DNA from 3 places in the Halomonas sp. 3D7M genome. Region 1 is predicted to be linked to each of the others. Evidence: predicted binding sites of a transcription regulator. Region 1 holds the regulator's gene; each other region holds the start of a gene.
The links. The regulator sigma-54, encoded in region 1, starts transcription at its own class of promoters, with help from an activator protein. The targets are predictions, from matches to a motif close to TGGCACNNNNNTTGCTNT.

Region 1 (3,135 bases):
ACTTTCTGTCGCCGACAACATAATGGCAATCCTGGAAACTCGTAAAGAACTCGATCGTAGCGCCCGGGAGCAGCGCCTTGAGTCGCTACTGGAAGATTTTCACATCACGCACATTCGTGACAACTTCGGCATGAGTCTTTCGGGCGGAGAGCGTAGACGTGTTGAGATCGCACGCTCCCTCGCGACAGAGCCTGCCTTTATTCTGCTTGATGAGCCGTTTGCCGGCGTTGACCCGATCTCAGTGGGTGATATTAAAACGATCATTCGAGCCCTCAAAAAACGCCATATCGGCGTACTAATCACTGATCATAACGTCAGGGAAACACTAGATATTTGCGATATTGCCTACATTGTAGGTGACGGTCATATCATCGCCAGTGGCCCCCCTCAGGAAATTCTCAACAACCAGCGGGTAAGAGACGTTTATTTGGGGGCTGATTTCCGCCTGTAAACAGCCACCTGCAAAAAAAATAGTAGTGGTGGCATAGTTATTGCACTTGCACCAAGCCATAACTCGCACTAGGGTGGAGCTTTCTGATTAACGAGTGGTTCTCAGATGGTCATGAAAGCTTCTCTTCAATTGCGTATCGGTACACAGCTGACCATGACACCTCAGCTGCAGCAGGCCATCGCCCTGTTACAGCTATCAACGCTGGACCTCCGTCAAGAAATTCAGCAAGCACTTGATGCCAATCCAATGCTTGAGCAGGAAGATGAGTTCGGCGAACAGGCCGTTAGTGAACCCCAGGAAGTTGAATGGTCCGAAAGCATTCCTAACGAACTCTCAACTGACAGTGACTGGTCAGACACTTATCAAGACCTAGGTAGCCATGGTGCCAGCAGCGAGGGGCCTGACTTTGAGCGTCAAGCCGCTGGTCAAAGTTTGCATGGCCACTTACTTTGGCAACTCGCCATGACAGATTTTTCACCACGCGACCATGCCATTGCTGAAAGCCTCATCGATGCACTGGATGCCAACGGCTACCTAACTCAACCTCTCAATGACATTCGCGAAGGACTTAAAGCCCAAGGGCATGAAGGCCTTAGCCAGCGTGAAGTTGAAACAACCTTGCTGCGCCTTCAACAGTTTGAGCCCACCGGTGTATTTGCTCGCGACCTGCGGGAGTGCTTAATGCTGCAGCTCGCCTCACTACCCGAAGATACACCGCTGCTGATGCCTGCCAAGCGCTTAGTGCGTCAATTTCTTGAAGCGCTCGGTAAAGATGATGTGCGTTTGCTAAAGCGGCGGTTAAGTCTAGATGATGAGCAGCTTGATGACGTAATCCGCTTGATCCGCAGCCTGGACCCTCGCCCCGGGAGCGCCTTTGGCGACACAGATGACAGCTACGTAACGCCAGATTTAGTCGTCCGCCATGACCACGAAGGATGGCACCTGGAGCTAAACCCAGAGGCACTGCCGCGCTTGCGCATTCAACCTGACTACGCAAGCCTCATCAAACGGGCTGACAAGAGCCAAGATAACCAATTTTTAAAAGAGCATCTCCAGGAAGCGCGCTGGCTCATCAAGAGCCTTTCAAGTCGAAATGATACGCTACTGCGGGTGGGCCGAGAAATCATAGCTCGCCAGATAGGCTTTCTGGAACACGGTGAAGAAGCCATGAAACCGCTGATCTTAGCCGATATCGCAGACGCCGTTGAAATGCATGAATCTACTATTTCCAGGGTCACCACCCAGAAATATATCCATACCCCGCGCGGTGTGTTCGAACTCAAATACTTCTTTTCCAGCCAAGTAAGTGGCCAGGACGGCGGCGACAGTCACTCCAGCACCGCCATCCGGGCTCGAATCAAAAAACTGGTGCAAGATGAACCGCCCGGCAAACCGCTCTCAGACAGCCGCCTCGTGGCGCTATTGGAAGAGGGTGGCATTAATGTAGCAAGGCGAACGGTGGCCAAATATCGTGAATCAATGGGTATTCCCTCTTCAAGCGAGCGCCGCCGTTTACGCTAATAAAACAGTGCTAACGAGACAAAGTCTGTCTAGGGGCTTTGCAATAGCGCAAAAAGGGTTACAATCGAAGAACAGTCCGATGGATAAGGAGCACGTCAATGCAAGTAAATATCACTGGTCATCACGTAGATCTGACTGACGCCTTGCGTGACTATGTAAATGAGAAGCTGGAACGCGTTGAGCGCCATTATGACAATATCACCACCGTACAAGTGACCTTATCTGTTGAAAAGGAGCGTCAGCAAGCTGCCTGCACCCTGCATGCTGCAGGTGCCGATCTACACGCAGAAGCATTAGACAATGATATGTATGCTGCGATTGATGCACTAGCGGACAAAATTGACCGTCAACTCGTTAAACACAAGGAAAAAGCACAAGCTCGCGCCCAAGGCGCTGGCGTGCGTTAACTCAATGACGTTGGAAACCATACTTCCCCCGGAGCGCGTGCTGTATGACGTCCCCGGGGGCAGCAAAAAAAGGGTGCTGGAATTTTTCAGCACCTTTATTGCGCAAAACACGCCAAGCCTAGATAGCCAAGAAGTCTTCAGCCGCCTGATTGGTCGTGAGCGTTTGGGTAGCACTGGAATAGGCAACGGCGTTGCCATTCCTCACGCCCGTAGCCCTCACTGCAGCTCGCCTATCGCTGGTTTTTTAAAGTTAGCCGAGCCTGTAGATTTCGATGCTATTGATGGCGATCCCGTCGACCTTGTTTTCGTACTTTTAGTACCCGAAGAGGCGGACGACACGCACTTAGCCTTATTAGGGCAAGTGGCGTCTATCATGAACAGCGTTGACACACGTCAGCAGCTTCGTAGAACGGCTAGCCAACGTGAGCTATTGGACCTTATAACAGCAAAAATTCGTGAACAACCTGTTACTTAAATAGTCCACCGCTAGACACTGCCTACGTTTACCTCCATTTTTATTGGCATGCCAAGAGAAACTCTATGCAATTGGTGATCATTAGCGGCCGTTCAGGGTCCGGTAAATCTATCGCCTTACAAGCGTTAGAAGATCTTGGCTATTGTGCCATCGATAACTTGCCCGCCATGCTACTCGGCTCCCTGGTGGATGAGCTTCGTGAGCAAGGGGCACGCCCCCAATTAGCGGTAAGTATCGATGCGCGCAATTTACCTGCTGCACTAAAGCAACTGCCAAAAATG
Region 2 (3,135 bases), on a different contig from region 1:
CAACTAACGATTCTAGATTCTGATGGGTCGCGGCAATAATACGTACATCAACTTTTACAGGCGTATGGCCACCCACGCGATAGAATTCACCATCCGCTAACACACGCAGCAAGCGCGTTTGCGTTTCAGCGGGCATGTCACCAATTTCATCAAGAAACAGCGTTCCGCCGTTAGCCTGTTCAAAGCGACCTTGGCGCTGTTGCGCTGCCCCTGTAAACGCGCCCTTCTCATGGCCGAATAGTTCGGACTCAATCAAGTCCCGGGGAATTGCCGCCATATTCAGCGCTATAAACGGCTTGCCTGCTCGCGGGCTATGTTGATGGAGCGCCTGAGCAACACGCTCTTTACCGGTGCCAGACTCACCGTTAATTAACACCGTGATGTGGGAGTGGGAAAGCCGCCCGATGGCGCGAAACACTTCCTGCATAGCGGGCGCTTCACCAATAATCTCAGCACTCAACCCTTCCGGTACGCTGACCGGGCGCTGGCGCTCTCTTGCATGAGCGACCGCACGGCGCACCAGCGCCAGCGCTTCGTCCACATCAAAGGGTTTCGGCAGGTATTCAAAGGCGCCCCCTTGGTAAGACGCCACGGCACTGTCGAGATCCGAATGCGCGGTCATCACAATCACCGGCAGGTCAGGGTGTGCATCACGCACCCGGGACATTAAATCCAGCCCATCAATGCCGGGCATACGAATGTCAGTCACCAGCACATCCGGTGGATTTTCTAACAGTCGCTCCAGCGCGGTATCGGCGCGTTCAATACACTCTATATCCAGGTCTGGCTGCGCTAAGGCCCGCTCTAATACCCAACGGATGGCGCGGTCATCATCGACAATAACCACTCGTGCTACATCGGTTTGTGTCGCCTCAGTCATGACGCTTCTCCGGTGAAATTAACAACCAATGGAATCAGTAAACGAAATTCGGTATGCCCTGGGCGTGAGTCGCATTCGATCAATCCTTGATGTTGGTGCAAAATCGATTGAGCAATTGATAGCCCTAGGCCGCTACCTTCAGCGCGCCCAGAAACCATGGGATAGAAAAGCGTTTCACGTAACGTTTCAGGTATGCCAGGGCCATTATCAATAACCCCCACTTCACTGACTAAACGATGGCGTTCAGCCCCCAGCGTAAATTGGCGGCGTGCGCGGGTGCGCAGCATAAGTTCCGGCGAAGGCGTTGCTGCATCACTCATGGCCTGTACCGCGTTACGTGCCACATTCAACACCGCTTGAATCATTTGAGATTCATCGCCAGAAAGATCCGGCAAACTCGGGTCATAATCACGACGGATCTCAATATGCGGATGCTCGGCAATCAGCAGCGCTCGCACCCGCTCTAACACCTTATGGATATTGACCGGCTCATGTTTGACGATGCGATTGGGGCCCAACATGGAGTCGACCAAATCTCGCAGCCGATCCACCTCTTCCACAATAATATGGGTGAATTCACGCAGTGCAGGATCATCCAGATCGCGCTCCAATAATTGGGCAGCACCACGAATCCCGCCTAAGGGATTTTTAACTTCATGAGCCAAGCCCCGCGCCAACACTTTGATGGTCTCTTGCCGGGTGGTCAGCGCTTCTTCCCGGGAAATCTGCATTAGCCGATCACGGGGCTCTACTTCGAGTAATAGTTCATCGGCTGAAAGCGGGGTCACGGTGTAGTCCACCGTTAATGGCTCGCTGTTCAGCGGCGTAATGCGTGCTTCGCGTTGGGTATAGGGATGAAAGGCATCCCGCGCTTTAGCGAGGACATCATCAATACTCTCATCGCCCCCTAACAGAGTGTCTAAACTAATGCCCTGCACACGGCTAAAACTCACCGCTAGCAACGCTTCCGCTGCCGGGTTCATCCAACGAACACGGAGTTCACCGTCTAGCAGTAAGACTGCAGTGGTGAGGTGTTCAAGTAAGCGCTGGTACATGGCGTATCCTGAAGCGTCGCTGTAAAAAATAGCGTTATCGAGCGTATGAAAGAGAAACTGCAAAAAGCGCGCCAATTGGCCACTTGCACGGCTAATGAGCAGGGGGCGGGGATGTAGCGAGCCGTTATAGCGCAGTCCGAGCGGTCAGCCTGTCACTTATTGCACCATTATAGTGCGCATGACTCATCATCAATAAAAATACTCACCGCATCAGTGCGGCGCCGCAGACAGCGTTCTCCCCTTGCAAACAGACCTCTTCGTCTCACTATTCAGTGGTATAAAAAAACCCCGCCGAAGCGGGGTTTTAGGCCAGTCACACCCGAGGGAGTGATACTAGCTGCTGTGCTTAGCAATCGCTCTTAACAGCTGTAGTACATATCGAACTCAATCGGGTGAGTGGTCATGCGAATGCGCTCCACTTCTTCCATCTTGAGGTCGATGTATGCATCGATCATATCATCAGTAAACACGCCACCTTCGGTCAAGAACGCGCGGTCTGCATCGAGTGCTTCCAACGCTTGGTCCAGGCTGTTGGCAACGGTCGGTACTGACTTACCTTCTTCTGGCGGCAGGTCGTACAAGTTCTTATCCATGGCATCGCCAGGATGAATCTTATTCTTAATACCGTCGATACCCGCCATCAGCAGCGCCGCGAACGCCAGGTAGGGGTTAGCAGTCGGGTCAGGGAAACGTGTTTCAACACGCTTACCTTTCGGGCTGGCGGTATACGGAATACGGATAGAGGCAGAACGGTTACGAGCGCTATAAGCCAACATAACCGGCGCTTCAAAGCCTGGCACCAAACGCTTGTACGAGTTAGTAGACGCGTTCGTGAAGGCGTTCAGAGCACGAGCGTGTTTGATCACACCGCCAATGTAGTAAAGCGCCATTTCGGAAAGCCCAGCGTACTCGTCACCCGCGAACTGGTTCTGGCCATCTTTCCAGAACGACTGGTGTACGTGCATACCAGACCCGTTGTCGCCTACCAGCGGCTTCGGCATGAACGTAGCAGTTTTGCCGTAAGCGTGAGCCACGTTGTGGATCACGTATTTCATTTCCTGAACTTCGTCAGCTTTCTTCACCAGCGTGTTGAATTTAACGCCGATTTCGTTCTGACCCGCGTTAGCAACCTCGTGGTGGTGAACCTCAACGGTCTGGCCAATCGCTTCCAGGGTGTTACACATTGCACCACGCATGTCA
Region 3 (3,135 bases), on a different contig from region 1:
CGCGAAAACGTGTCGTAAAAAATCGTCGCGGATAAAGCATACAGAGGGGTAAGTGAATACTAACGCAGCGAGAGTGCGCCTGCGCTCGTATCGTCGCCAACCGCATCACGATAGGCAGTTGCTTCTTCAGCTTCTGTGGTATCGCTGAAACGTACTACCAGTACACAGGAAGCAAGCACTAATACGGTAACGCCAAGGTAAAAAAGCCCTTGTTGATAACCAAGACTTTCACTACGGAACAGAAAGGCGGCGGATACAGCACCGACGTTTCCACCCGCCCCCACGATACCGGCAACAGCACCGAGTGCTTTTTTATTGATAAAGGGCACCACGCCAAATGTTGCTCCTTCGGCCATTTGAACAAACAGGCTGAAGACCAGCATGATGCCGATTGCGAGGCTTAAGACGTGCATTTGTGAGAAGGCAATGAGTGCTATTCCTTCACACACCAAGGCGATAAACAGCCAGCGGACTCGCCCTTTTAAACCGCCTTGTTTAGCGAACAGGTCTGAAAAAACGCCGCCAAGGGTACGGGCAAAAATATTCATTAGGCCAAATAAACCAGCGATTAAACCAGCGGTTGCCAGGGTCAGGTCAAACTTGTCGAAGAAGTAGATAGCGGCAATATTATTGATGGTTAGTTCGACGCCAAAGCAGAGCCCGTAAACAATAAACAGCGCCCATACGCGAATATCTTTTGCTGCGGTCAGAAAGCTTTGTACTGCGCTATTTTCACCTGTGGCTTCGGGTAGCTCGCCGCGGGCGCGCAGGTCGCTAAAGTTGCCATCGGGAGCGTCTTGGGTAAACAGCCAATAGCCAATCCCAGTAAAAAACAGTACGACACCAGGCACCACCATTGCTAAGCGCCACCCTAGCGTTTCACTAACGCCAAGCATTAGTAGACCTGAGAAGATCAGCGGCATCAGGATTTGCGTCGTACCGCCGCCCAAGTTCCCCCAGCCAGCACTGGTCGCATTGGCGGTGCCCACGACATTTGGCGCAAACATCATCGTGGTGTGATATTGGGTGATCACAAAGGATGCACCGATGGCTCCGATGGCCAGCCGAGCGAGTAAGAAGGTCTCAAAGCTATTGGCAAAACCTATGCACATAACGGGCACAGCGCCGAGCATCAACAAACCGGTATAGGTTTTACGAGGCCCAATTTTATCGCACAGCACGCCAATGAGCAGGCGGACAATAACGGTAATAGCAACGGAGGCAATAATGGTATTGCCGATCTGCGTTTGGGTGAGTGATAGATCTTCACGGACCACTGCCATCAGTGGAGCGATGCCAAACCAACCAAAAAAGCAGATATGGAACGCGAACCAAGAAAAGTGGAACGCGCGCATTTGAGGGGTAGAGAAGTTTAATAGCCGAATGCGGTTAGCTTTATTGCGAATGTCCATGGATGGCCTCACAGAGCACGATACGAGTGGGTCAAAACATGGCGCTTGGAAAGGCGCTATGTTGTTAACGAGAACATGCCTTCGCCATTGAAGGGCAGGTTCGACGCACTCGTACCCGTTGGGCCTGGTCCACGCCTACCATCATTCAGTAAGAGTGAAGCAATTAGTTCGCCATAAGATTATTTTAATTTTAAAATCAGTTTCTTATGTGTATTTTTTTGATGGATGGAGAGTTTCAGCAGGTTGGTAATGCACCAAGGTGGCGCATCTGCGGTGAAGACGTGCGACACCTGAGTGCTGGTTATTCGTGCAAATAAACAGCGTCAATATCCAGTGTTGAACGTTCACCTATCGCTTCAAAGTGAGTTTCTAGCCAGCGTTCGGCGGCCTCTCGCCCTTGCTCAAACAGGTAACATAGAAACGCCCACTCTGAGTTCATTTTGCTGGATACCGAGAGATCCTCTAGCGCCTGTTCGCCACTGATACGGTGGAAGAGAGCTTGCTGATAGCAATTTTCGATCCCCTGTTCATCCAGGGTGCGCTTAAGCAGCGCAATCATGCGTATTTCTTTAATCAGGGCTGAATTAAAGGTAATTTCATTTAGTCGATTCATTATGGCTGAGGCAGACGTAGGGACTTCTTCTCTACTGATGGGGTTAATCTGCACCAACAGAATATCGCGTGCGCTGCACTCCTCCATTAACGGGAGCAGCGCTGGGTTACCCATATAACCGCCATCCCAGTACGCTTCACCCTCTATCTCAACGGCTTGAAATACAAATGGCAGGCAAGCAGAGGCCATCACCGCATCTACACTCATCTCTTCGCGGCGAAAGACGCGCTGTTTCCCGGTGCGAACGTTAGTGGCTGTCACAAATAGCTTAAGCTGCTCACAACGTCTTACACGTTCGAAATCAATATGTTCGGCGACAATGTCACGCAATGGATTAATATTCAGAGGGTTCAGTTGGTAGGGGGATACCAAGCGGCTTAAAAGATCCATAGCCACATAACCCGGTGAGTGATCGAGAGACCAGTTTCCGGTAAGTACATCAAGTGGCGAGCGGCGAATTGGGCTTGCCATACCCGCTCGGCTAACCGCTTTCCAAAACTGGTGTAACGCTTGACGAGCCGTTTCTTTGTTACCGCGGGTGAGGGCGTCTGCCATGACCACACCATTCATTGCGCCAGCGCTTGTGCCACTGATGCCCTCTATTTCGATACGGTCATCTTCAAGTAAGCGGTCGATGACACCCCATGTATAAGCACCGTGCGCTCCACCGCCCTGTAAAGCGAGATCTAGCTTTTTGATCTGCGACATTGCCTTCCCTGCTGAGTGAGTGATTAAAAGCGCAGTAACCCACTCAGCATGGCATAAAAGGGTGTGATATGTGTACGCCTGCTAGGCAGGCGCACAGCACGTCATCAAGGTGAATCTGCTAATGGTGAAGGGCGCCCATTTGAAAGGGGAACCTCATAAACGGCATGCTCCATCAGTTTATCAAGCTGGAGCGCTAGCTGACTGCTGGCTTCTTCCATCATAGCCAGTGCCGCAAGCAGGCCATTATGATCACCTTGGCGGGCAAACTTAAGTGCTTCTAAACCGCTTTCATGAAAACGCTTATGCGGTGCCGCCAGCGCTTTGTAAGCCTCCGTATGCTTATAGCGATGACCGTCCCCCATAAAGTACCAATGCCCAAGCGTGCAGTGCTGGTGATCTTCT

Region 2: a site for sigma-54 is predicted at 1,992-2,009, ahead of glnL (nitrogen regulation protein NR(II)). Genes of this name have one in related genera too.
Region 3: a site for sigma-54 is predicted at 1,569-1,586, ahead of INT22_RS09405 (NarK family nitrate/nitrite MFS transporter). Genes of this name have one in related genera too.

Annotation. Positions count from the first base shown of each region.
Region 1 covers NZ_JABUZF010000259.1:18,098-21,232, forward strand. The annotation lists partial or broken gene lptB (LPS export ABC transporter ATP-binding protein) at 1-451, shown strand, start outside; gene INT22_RS16780 (RNA polymerase factor sigma-54) at 557-1,972, shown strand; gene hpf (ribosome hibernation-promoting factor, HPF/YfiA family) at 2,071-2,379, shown strand; gene INT22_RS16790 (PTS sugar transporter subunit IIA) at 2,384-2,854, shown strand; gene rapZ (RNase adapter RapZ) at 2,920-3,135, shown strand, end outside.
Region 2 covers NZ_JABUZF010000010.1:2,906-6,040, reverse strand. The annotation lists gene glnG (nitrogen regulation protein NR(I)) at 1-880, opposite strand, end outside; gene glnL (nitrogen regulation protein NR(II)) at 877-1,935, opposite strand; gene glnA (glutamate--ammonia ligase) at 2,295-3,135, opposite strand, start outside.
Region 3 covers NZ_JABUZF010000173.1:20,927-24,061, forward strand. The annotation lists gene INT22_RS09405 (NarK family nitrate/nitrite MFS transporter) at 60-1,412, opposite strand; gene INT22_RS09410 (patatin-like phospholipase family protein) at 1,714-2,733, opposite strand; gene INT22_RS09415 (CZB domain-containing protein) at 2,838-3,135, opposite strand, start outside.